Prosthecodimorpha staleyi: one gene and its partner. The protein of the gene in region 1 interacts with the protein of each later gene in a pairwise test. Links are inferred from orthologs where the notes say so. Each region holds a gene or a part of one and is shown on either strand. Other genes may lie near its edges.

What was found.
Region 2: the proteins of KL771_RS26330 (region 1) and rsfS interact in binary tests that used the Escherichia coli proteins (3 or more experiments, as listed by UniProt). The link is inferred for Prosthecodimorpha staleyi from one-to-one orthologs.

Annotation. Positions count from the first base shown.
Region 1 is NZ_JAHHZF010000017.1:35,938-40,451, forward strand. What follows is about bases 986-3,985. They hold KL771_RS26330 (ATP-binding protein), read right to left. Parts: upstream 3,032-3,985; coding sequence 1,940-3,031; downstream 986-1,939. Other genes in these bases: KL771_RS26325 (DUF5682 family protein), read right to left, coding at 986-1,931; KL771_RS26335 (DUF4132 domain-containing protein), read right to left, coding at 3,031-3,985. Also shown: more of KL771_RS26325, read right to left, coding at 1-985; more of KL771_RS26335, read right to left, coding at 3,986-4,514.
Region 2 is NZ_JAHHZF010000015.1:27,997-32,503, reverse strand. What follows is about bases 747-3,739. They hold rsfS (ribosome silencing factor), read right to left. Parts: upstream 2,422-3,739; coding sequence 2,071-2,421; downstream 747-2,070. Other genes in these bases: KL771_RS25005 (aminopeptidase), read left to right, coding at 3,352-3,739; KL771_RS25010 (RNA pyrophosphohydrolase), read left to right, coding at 2,837-3,346; rlmH (23S rRNA (pseudouridine(1915)-N(3))-methyltransferase RlmH), read right to left, coding at 1,532-2,014; KL771_RS25025 (murein hydrolase activator EnvC family protein), read right to left, coding at 747-919. Outside these bases: more of KL771_RS25025, read right to left, coding at 1-746; more of KL771_RS25005, read left to right, coding at 3,740-4,507. UniProt on the Escherichia coli protein: Functions as a ribosomal silencing factor. Interacts with ribosomal protein uL14 (rplN), blocking formation of intersubunit bridge B8.

The DNA.
Region 1 (4,514 bases):
CCGAGAACGCGTGCAACGGCCGCCACCGCACCGAGCAGAAAAGGCGGCAGGTCGCCGTCGATCAGGTCCAGGACAGCCTCGGTCAGCAGCGTCCGATCGAATGCCGCGAGGTTTTCCGGATCGGTCAGATCGGCGGCCAGATCGGCAAGGCCGCGAGCCGCCGCGATCGCCTGCTGCCCGTCGAGATCCGACAGGGTGGCGAGCGAGGCGGCGAGACGGCGATAGCACAGGCCGACCAGGGCGGCGGCCGTCTGTTCGGGCTCTCCCTGCGCCGGCGCCGACAGGATCCGGAAGGCCGCCAGCAGGTCCGGCAGCGCACTCACTTCGACGAGGATCGCTTCGATCCGCGACGCGATCGCCGCCAGTTCGCCGCCGAGACCCGCGCGCCGTGCGGCGGCATAGAGCGCCGCGGCGGGGGCCGCCTCGCGACCGCGGCCGTCCTTGGCCAGCCCTTCGAGGCGACGCAGGATCTCGGTCCTGCAGACGGTTTCCAGCCGATCGCCGTCAAGCAGGCGGTCGAACAGGGCCGCCTCGACAGCCGGCCCCCAGGCATAGCTCCAGGTCTCGTGCAGTTGGGTCGACCGACGCCGTTGCCCCGGATCGGGACCGGAGATGCGGCGCGCGAAGCCCGCTCCGATCAGGTCGAGCGCATGCAGGAAACGGCTCGCGGCGCGGTGACGGGGCTTGCGCTGGAGATCGAGGACCCGGGAGGCCGGCGCGGCGCGATCGAGCGCAAAGCCGAGGGCCCGGGCTGTGGCGCGGACGTCCTCGACCAGAGGCACGACGAAACGGCCGGGCGGCACCTCGCCGATCCGGTCGCCGGTCAGATAGCCCTCGAAGGCCGCAAGCACCGGCGCGGTCCCGGCCTCGACCGCGTCCTTGACGGCGGTTGCCCGCACGGCATCGATCAGTTCGCTGCGGCCCGGACCCGGCAGTCCGCGCAGGACGGCAAGCCGCGATGCGGTCTCGGCGGCGGCCCGCAGGGTCGGCAGCCGGAACGCCGCGTCCTGCCCGTCGCGCCGCAGACGGTCGGCGAAGCCGACGAGGATGTCGAGCGCCAGTCCGTCCCATGTCGCCGTCGCATCGCTGGCGAATGCATGCGCGAGGCGCTCATAGAAGCCGGGCGACGGCAGACCGGCCGCGTAGCCGTCGGCACGGTCGAGCCGCGCATAGTCGTAGCGCACCAGCGCAAGTCGGCCGGCCGGCGACGGCTGCGATACCGGCCGGGTCTCGGCCTGCAGAGCCGGCACGTGCAGTCCGCCGACCACGACCGCGAGCAGCCCACCGGCCGCGGCGGCCTCCGCGAGGACGTGTCGCATATGCGCCTCGCGGGCGAGCCTGCCGTCGTCGGCATGCGACTGCGGCGACAGGGTTTCGCGCAGATGCCGGCAATAGGTTTCGACCGTTTGGAAGAAGCCGCGCCAGTCCCGATGCCCGATCCGGCTTTCGAACAGACGATCCCAGACCTCGTTGCCGTCGCGGGCGCCGGTCCGTTCGCAGAGTGCACGAACATAGGCGCCGGCTGTGAACGCCTCCTCCTGTGTCAGCAGGACCGGATGCCCCTCGGCTGCAGCACCAGGATCGAGCATGGCGGGATGGCGCGATGGCAGGTCGATGGCCGTCACCGGCACGCCGTTGCGGAACGCCCAGCGCAGGGCGACCAGTTCGGGCGAATGATCGCACAGCGGATAGTACGAGATCGCCTCGGAGTCGGTCCCGGACGATGTTCGGTCGGGCATCGAGACGATGGCCACCGGCGCCACGATGCGCGGGTCGGCGAGCGCCCCGATCAGGTCCACAAAATCCGCCGGTGCCTCGATCAGCAGTCTCGCGGGACGGATCTCGTCGAGCGCCACGGCCAGCATCGCCGCACAGGCGGGACTGTGATGCCGGATCGGAAAGACGACGATCTCGGCGGCGCCCTCGGCCATGCCCGGCCTCAACCGTCCTTCAGGGCCTTGGCGGCGGCGGCATGAAACTCGGCCCAGGCCTTCTGACGCTGGCCACGCGGACGGACGATCTGGTCGAGATAGGCTCTGACCTTGCGCACATCGTCCGGGTTGTCCTTCAGCACCACGCCGTGCAGCTGGCGCCCGACATGGCCGCCGTCGACCCGCCCCTGCCCGAACCAGGCGGCATCGAGGCTGGCCGCATGGGCGACGTTGACCGCCTCGGCCGTGGACATGACCGCATCCGGACGGGCGATCGGCGCACCGTCCTGGGTTCGGCCGATGCGCAGGTCCTGAAAGGCCTGGACCAGCACGTCGAGCACCTCGTCGGGCCAGAGAACCCGGGGCGCCAGGCCGGCCAGCCGATCGCCCAGCTGGCGCTGGATCAGCGCCCTCTCCAGGGCCGGGTCGGCCAGCGGCTTCACGGTCTCGAAGTTGAAGCGGCGCTTCAGGGCGCTCGACATCTCGTGGACGCCCCGATCGCGCAGGTTGGCGGTGGCGATGATGTTGAAGCCCGGCCGGGCGAAGCGGTGCGCGCCGAGTTCCGGCATGGCCATCACCTTCTCGGACAGGATCGAGATCAGCGCATCCTGGATCTCCTGCGGGCAACGGGTGATCTCCTCGATCCGCACGAGCCGCCCTTCGGTCATGGCGCGCAGCACCGGAGACGGGGCCAGCGCCCGTTCGCTCGGCCCCTCGGCGATCAGCAGCGCATAGTTCCAGCCGTAGCGGATATGGTCGTCGGTGGTCCCGGACGATCCCTGCACTGTCAGGGTCGAGGTTCCCGATATCGCCGCGGCCAGAAGCTCCGACAGCATGGATTTTGCGGTGCCCGGCTCGCCGACCAGCAGAAGCCCCTGTTCGCTCAGCAGGCTGACGATGGCGCGCTCGACCAGGCCGTCGTCGCCGAAGAACTTGCGCGACACGCCGAGACCGGGCTCGCCGAGAATGAAGCTCCGGACCGCTCGCGGGGAAAGCCGCCAGCCGTCCGGCCGTCCCCCGGTATCAGCCGCAGCCAGGCGGGCGAGTTCGTCGGCATGGCGCTGCTCGGCCGCGGGGCGCAGCATTTCGGCGGGCGGCATCAGAGCTGCACCGTGGTCTGCCATGCCGGATCGAAGCCGCGGCCGGCCGCCGCGATCGCATGATAGTCGTTCCAGGCCTCGGACATGAGCGCCGCCGGCACCGCGGACAGCAGCATCGGATGACCGTAGCGCGGACTGCCGCCGTCGGTCTTCGGCACGAAGGACAGCGACATCAACGCCGTCGTTCGGTTCTCCTCGGGCAGGGCATTGCCGGAGAACGTGATCACCACGACCAGCTTCAGCGATTCGAAATGTTTCTCATAGGTCGTGAACCAGCCGCCGTCGCCGGTCGGCCCGCGCTGATAGCCGCGCTTGGTGGCGACGCCGCGCAGCGTGAAGGCGTCGACCAGATGGCCCTCCCGATCCCCGATCGTCTTGGCCTGCGCCGCGGCCGGGTCGGTGCGCAGGATCGGCCGGCCGAACTGTACGAAGAGCGGCTCGATCGCATAGTCGGCGAGATGGCGCTGCCAGGCTTCCGCATCCCCGGGCGACATATGCAGCGGATGGGCGAGACCGACGGTGGCGAAATCCGCCGGATCGACCGGCGTGTCGGCTGCGTCGGTCAAGGTGAGATCGTCGAGCGGCCGGAACGCGGCGACGACCGCGCCGGAGGCGTCGTAACCGAGCCAAACCAACCGCTGGACCAGCCGGCCGATGACCGGGTGGCGCAGCAGGAAGCCGGTCCACTCCGCAATCGGCCAGCGGCGTTCGCAGCAGAAGGCCTCGTAGAGGCGCTGGGACTGCAGGTCGACGACCTGCCGGATCTCCTTGCGCGCCTGGGACAGCTGCTTCTTGGCGGCCGCAAGGCCCGCCTCGTCGTCGGCCGTCGCCGGCAGCCCCTGGACCGGCTTGCCGTCGGGGTTGAACAGGGCCAGCTTCAGTCCGGCATCCAGGCGTGCGCCATAGACACGGTCGCCGATCGGCAGTTCGAGGAGACCGGTCTCGTCGAGACCTCCGGTCGGCGCGGTCCGATCGCCGAGTTCGTCGCGCGTCCAGCCGCGTTCCGCGGAAATCTCGTCGATCAGTTCGGCCGCGCGCTGCTGCACGCCCTTGGTCCGGTAGCGGTTGGCGATGGCGAGCAGAAACTGCAGGGCGACCGGGTCCGGGTTGCCGGCGACGCATTCCATCAGCGCCCGGCATTGGGCGGTGCGGATATAGAACTCCTTCAGGTAGGCTTTCACGATCTGGACCAGGGTGACGCCCGGAATCCGGGCGGCGAGGCCCAGCATGCCCTTCTGGTCGATCGCCGAGCCGTAGAACTGGAACAGTTTCTCCTGCTTCAGGATCGCATAGAGCCGTTCCCGGCTCATTTCCGGCTGCCAGGAGCGATAGACCGGCAATTGGGTGTCGACCAGGGCCTCGGCATGGGCGGCGGCCTCGGCCTCGGTCGGCCGGCGCGTGTCCTCGGCGATGAAGGATTGCAGCAGGAACACCCCGAGCGCCGCCGCGCTCTGCGGCTGCATCTCGTCGAGCAGCAGGTCGA
Region 2 (4,507 bases), on another replicon or contig:
GGATGGTCCCCCCGAGCCCGTCATCGTCGCCGAAGCCCTTGAGCCGAATACCGGCTGCGGGCATCGGAAGCCGCCCGCGCGCCTCCGAAAACGGCAAGGCGGGCTGCAGACGGCTGGGATCCTGGAGGGCCGCTGTCACGGACTTTTGATCTTTCGCCGGCGGATGGGCACGCGCCTCGTCCTCGGCCCGGCGGGCGGCCTCCGCGGCGCGGCGGGCGCCGTCGATCTCCAGTTCCAGGCGTGTGACGAGGTCCTTCAGGCTGGTCGCCTTGCCGGCCAGGTCCTGCGAGCGGCGGCGTTCGTCGTCGAGCTTCTTCTGCTGGTCGAGACGCGAGCGGCGACGCTCCTCGAACAGCAGTTCCAGCCGGCTGCGTTCTTCGGCCAGGGCAAGCATGTCGGATTTGAACCGGTCGCGCTCGGCGGCGGACTGGTCGCGCAGGCGCACCATGCGGTCGAGATCGGCGATCAGGACCTCGGCCTCGCGGCGCAGTTCGGGCAGAAGCGCACCGACCAGGATGGCGCTGCGGACCGAAGCGAGCGCATCTTCCGGCCTGACCAGGAGCGCGGGCGGCGGCTTGCGGCCGATACGCTGCAGAGCGGCGAGCACGTCGGCAAGCACGGCACGCCGATCGGCGAGCGAACGGCGAATGCGCGCCGCATCGCCGTCCAGCGTTCCGATCCGGGCTTCCGTGGCGGACACGGCATCCTCCAGGCCGCGCACCCGCGCGGCCGTCTCGACCAATTGCGCCGAGATCCGGCTGCGGTCGCGTTCCAGGCCCTCGATCTCCAGCCGGATCTGCGCTTCCCGCTCTTCCGAGGTGCGGATGTCGCGGGCGAGCGCATCCAGTTCCGATTGGGTCTGGCGCTGCCGCTCGACCACGGCCGCCGCCGGATCGACGGTTGCGGCCACGATCGCCACGGGACCTGCCGGGGCCGGACCCGTCGCGATCGCCGGACCGGGAGACGGCACCCCCGCCGTCGCCGGCAAAGTCGCGGCCGGGGAGACCGCAGGCGGCGCTCCGGGGCGGCCGGCCTGCTGCCCGGCGCCGACCGGTTGTCCTGGGCCAGCCGGTTGTCCAGTGCCTGTCGGCTGTCCGGCCTGTCCCGGTCCCGCCGGGCCGCGCACCGATCCGGGTGCCTGGGCATCGACCTCACGCGCGCCGAAGGACGCCAGCAGTCCGACGAGAAAGAGGCGCGCCGCCGCGTAGGACCTCCCGCGAAGGCCCCCTGCCGCCGCCATTCCCGCTTCGCGCCTCTGCCGCACCGCTGTTTGCATCTCCGATAGCGCGCGCCGAATCGCGCGGCGCCTCGTGGTTTGAATCTGACACCTGCGGCCGGCAAATATCAGAGTGTCTCGATTGCGTATCCGACCCTCTTCGGTCCGAAGCGACCGTCGGTCTTCGCCGTCTGCGACCGGCGGACCGGACACGGGCCACGCCGTCGACCTCTGTAGGATCATACCGCATTGCGGCGCAATCGGGACCGTGCGGCACCGTCCCACGCGGCGCGGGCAGGGGGGCGCTTCGAGCCTTCAGGCGCGGTGGTAGGGGTGGCCGGACAGGATGGTCATCGCGCGATAGACCTGCTCGGCCAGCATCAGGCGCACCATCTGGTGCGGCCAGGTCATCACCCCGAAGGCCAGCGTCAGGTCCGCGCGCGTGCGGACGGCCGGTCCGTGCCCGTCGGGGCCGCCGATGGCCATCACGAGATCGCCGCACCCGGCGTCGCGCCGGGCCGCGATCCAGCGGGCGAAGTCCTCGGAGGAGAGGCCGCGGCCGGTTTCGTCGAGCGCGACCAGGGCGGTGCCGGGCTCGAGATCGGCCACGATCGCGGTCGCCTCCTCTGCGCGCCGGTCGTCGGACCGCGCGGCGCGGCTTTCGACATATTCCCGGCTATCGAGGCGCGTGAAACCGAGGGCCTTGCCGCTCTTGGCGGCACGGTCGAGATAGCGATCGACGAGTTCCCGCTCCGGGCCGGCCTTCAAGCGGCCGACCGCCACGATCCGGAGTCGCAAGGGACGAACCTCCGTCCGATCGGGGCACGGCCCCGCGGGAAAGGTGACGCGTGGCCTCAGCCGGCGACCAGACGCGGCGCGGTCGGTTCCGACTGCCACATCTTTTCGAGGTTGTAGAAGCCACGGACTTCGGGCCGGAAGATATGGACGAGCACGTCGCCCGCATCGACCAGGACCCAGTCGCAATGAGGCAAGCCCTCGACCCGAAGGTCGCGGAAGCCGGCCTCATGAAGTTCGCTCAGAAGCCGGTCCGCGATCGCGCCGACATGGCGATGCGACCGCCCGGAAGCGACCACCATCACGTCGGCGAGCGAGGACTTGCCTCGAATGTCGATGGGAACGATGTCCTCGGCCTTCGAATCGTCCAGGCTCTTGAGGACGGCCTTGGCCAGGATGTCGGCGTCCAAGCTTGCGCTCTCCAGACGGGCTCCGGCAGGATCGGGCTTGGGCGAGCGGCCAGGGGAACGCAGGCGCGTTTCCTGAGTCTCGATTGCCATGGTCAGCGGCGTAGTCTCCTCACATTCGGTGGCGGACGGTGATATCGGCCGCCACACCGCGGACGCACCTGTCCGCGTCCCAAAGATAGGGGCGACGAATTAACGATTTCAAGACGGTTTCGACCCGCGGCGGCCGAATCGGGTCCGACTGTTGCTTCATTTTGCACGGATGATGAACGTTCCGGGCAGGGCCTGGACGCCGGGCGGACGTGACCGGCACGGCATTGTGCGCTAATCCTCCTCGCCATCCCGGACGCCAGTCCCCTGGAAGCCCAGTCCCTGGCACTCCCCACGCTCAGAAGCCATCGTCGGACGAGGTCCTGCCGTGACGCCCCAAGAATTCGAGAGCCTGCCCTATCGTCCCTGCGTCGGCATCATGCTTCTCAATCCGGCGGGGCTCGTCTGGATCGGACGGCGCGCCAACGAGGGTCTCGTCGAGCACACCGCTCCGGGCCACGAATGGCAGATGCCGCAGGGCGGCATCGATCCCGGCGAGGATCCGCTCGAGGCCGCCCGCCGCGAGCTTTGGGAGGAAACCAACGTGCGCTCGGCCAGCCTGATTGCCGAGGCGCCGGATTGGTATGCCTACGACATCCCGCGTGCCGTGGTCGGTGCGCGCTGGAAGAACAAATGGCGCGGTCAGACGCAGAAGTGGTACGCGTTCCGCTTCGAGGGCGACGAGACCGAGATCGACATCTTCAATCCCCCGGCCGGCGAGCAGGAATTCGCTGAGTGGAAATGGGAGCGCATGGAGCGGCTGCCCGAACTGATCATCCCGTTCAAGCGCCCGGTCTACGAGCGCGTCGTCGAAGCCTTCAAATCCCTCGGAGCCTGAACCTCATGACCAACGACAATCGCACATTCGAAGCCCGCCTCGACAAGCTCGCCGAGGTGGCGGTTCGGGTCGGCCTCGGCGCGGTGAAGGGCCAGGAAGTGGTCATGACGGCGCCGCTCGATGCGGTCCCGCTCGCCCGGCGCATCACCCACCACGCCTACAAGGCCGGCGCCACCATCGTCACCATCCTCTACACCGACGACGCGACCACGCTGGAGCGCTTCGCCACCGCCTCCGACGAGAGCTTCGACAAGGCGACAGCCTGGCTCTACGACGGCATGGCCGCCGCCTTCCGCTCTGGCGCGGCGCGGCTCGCCATCGTGGGCGAGAACCCCTCGCTGCTCGCCGGCCAGGATCCGGCCAAGGTCGCCCGGGCCAACCGGGCCCGCTCGGCCGCCTACCGACCGGCGCTCGACCTGATCGCGCGCTCGGCGATCAACTGGACCATCGTCTCGGCCGCGACGCCGGCCTGGGCGCGGACCGTGTTCCCGGATCTGCCGGAGGCCGAGGCCGTCGCTCGGCTCTGGGACGCGATCTTCGCCGCCTCGCGCGTCGATACCCCCGATCCGATCGAAGGCTGGGCCGAGCACAACCGCGCGCTCGCCGTCAGGACCGGCATCCTCAACGAAAAGCGCTATGCGGCGCTGCGCTTCACCGGCCCCGGCACCGACCTCGAAGTCGGTCTCTGCGACGGGCACCGCTGGGCGGGGGGCGCCGGCAAGGCCGAGAACGGCATCACCTACAATGCCAACATCCCGACCGAGGAGGTCTTCACGACCCCGCACCGGGCCCGCGTCAACGGCCATGTCGCGGCGACCAAGCCGCTCTCCTACCAGGGCACGCTGATCCAGGACATCCGGGTCCGCTTCGAGGGCGGCGCCATCGTCGAGGCCCATGCCTCGTCGGGCGAGGACGTGCTGCGCAAGGTGCTGGAGATCGACGAGGGCTCGTGCCGGCTCGGCGAGGTCGCGCTGGTGCCCCATGCCTCGCCGATCTCGCTGTCCGGCTTGCTGTTCTTCAACACCCTCTACGACGAGAATGCCGCCAGCCACATCGCGCTCGGCCAGGCCTATGCCAAGACGGTCGAGGGCGGCGGCGAGATGACGCCCGAGCAGCAGATCGCTGCCGGCATCAATTCCAGCCTGATCCATATCGACTGGA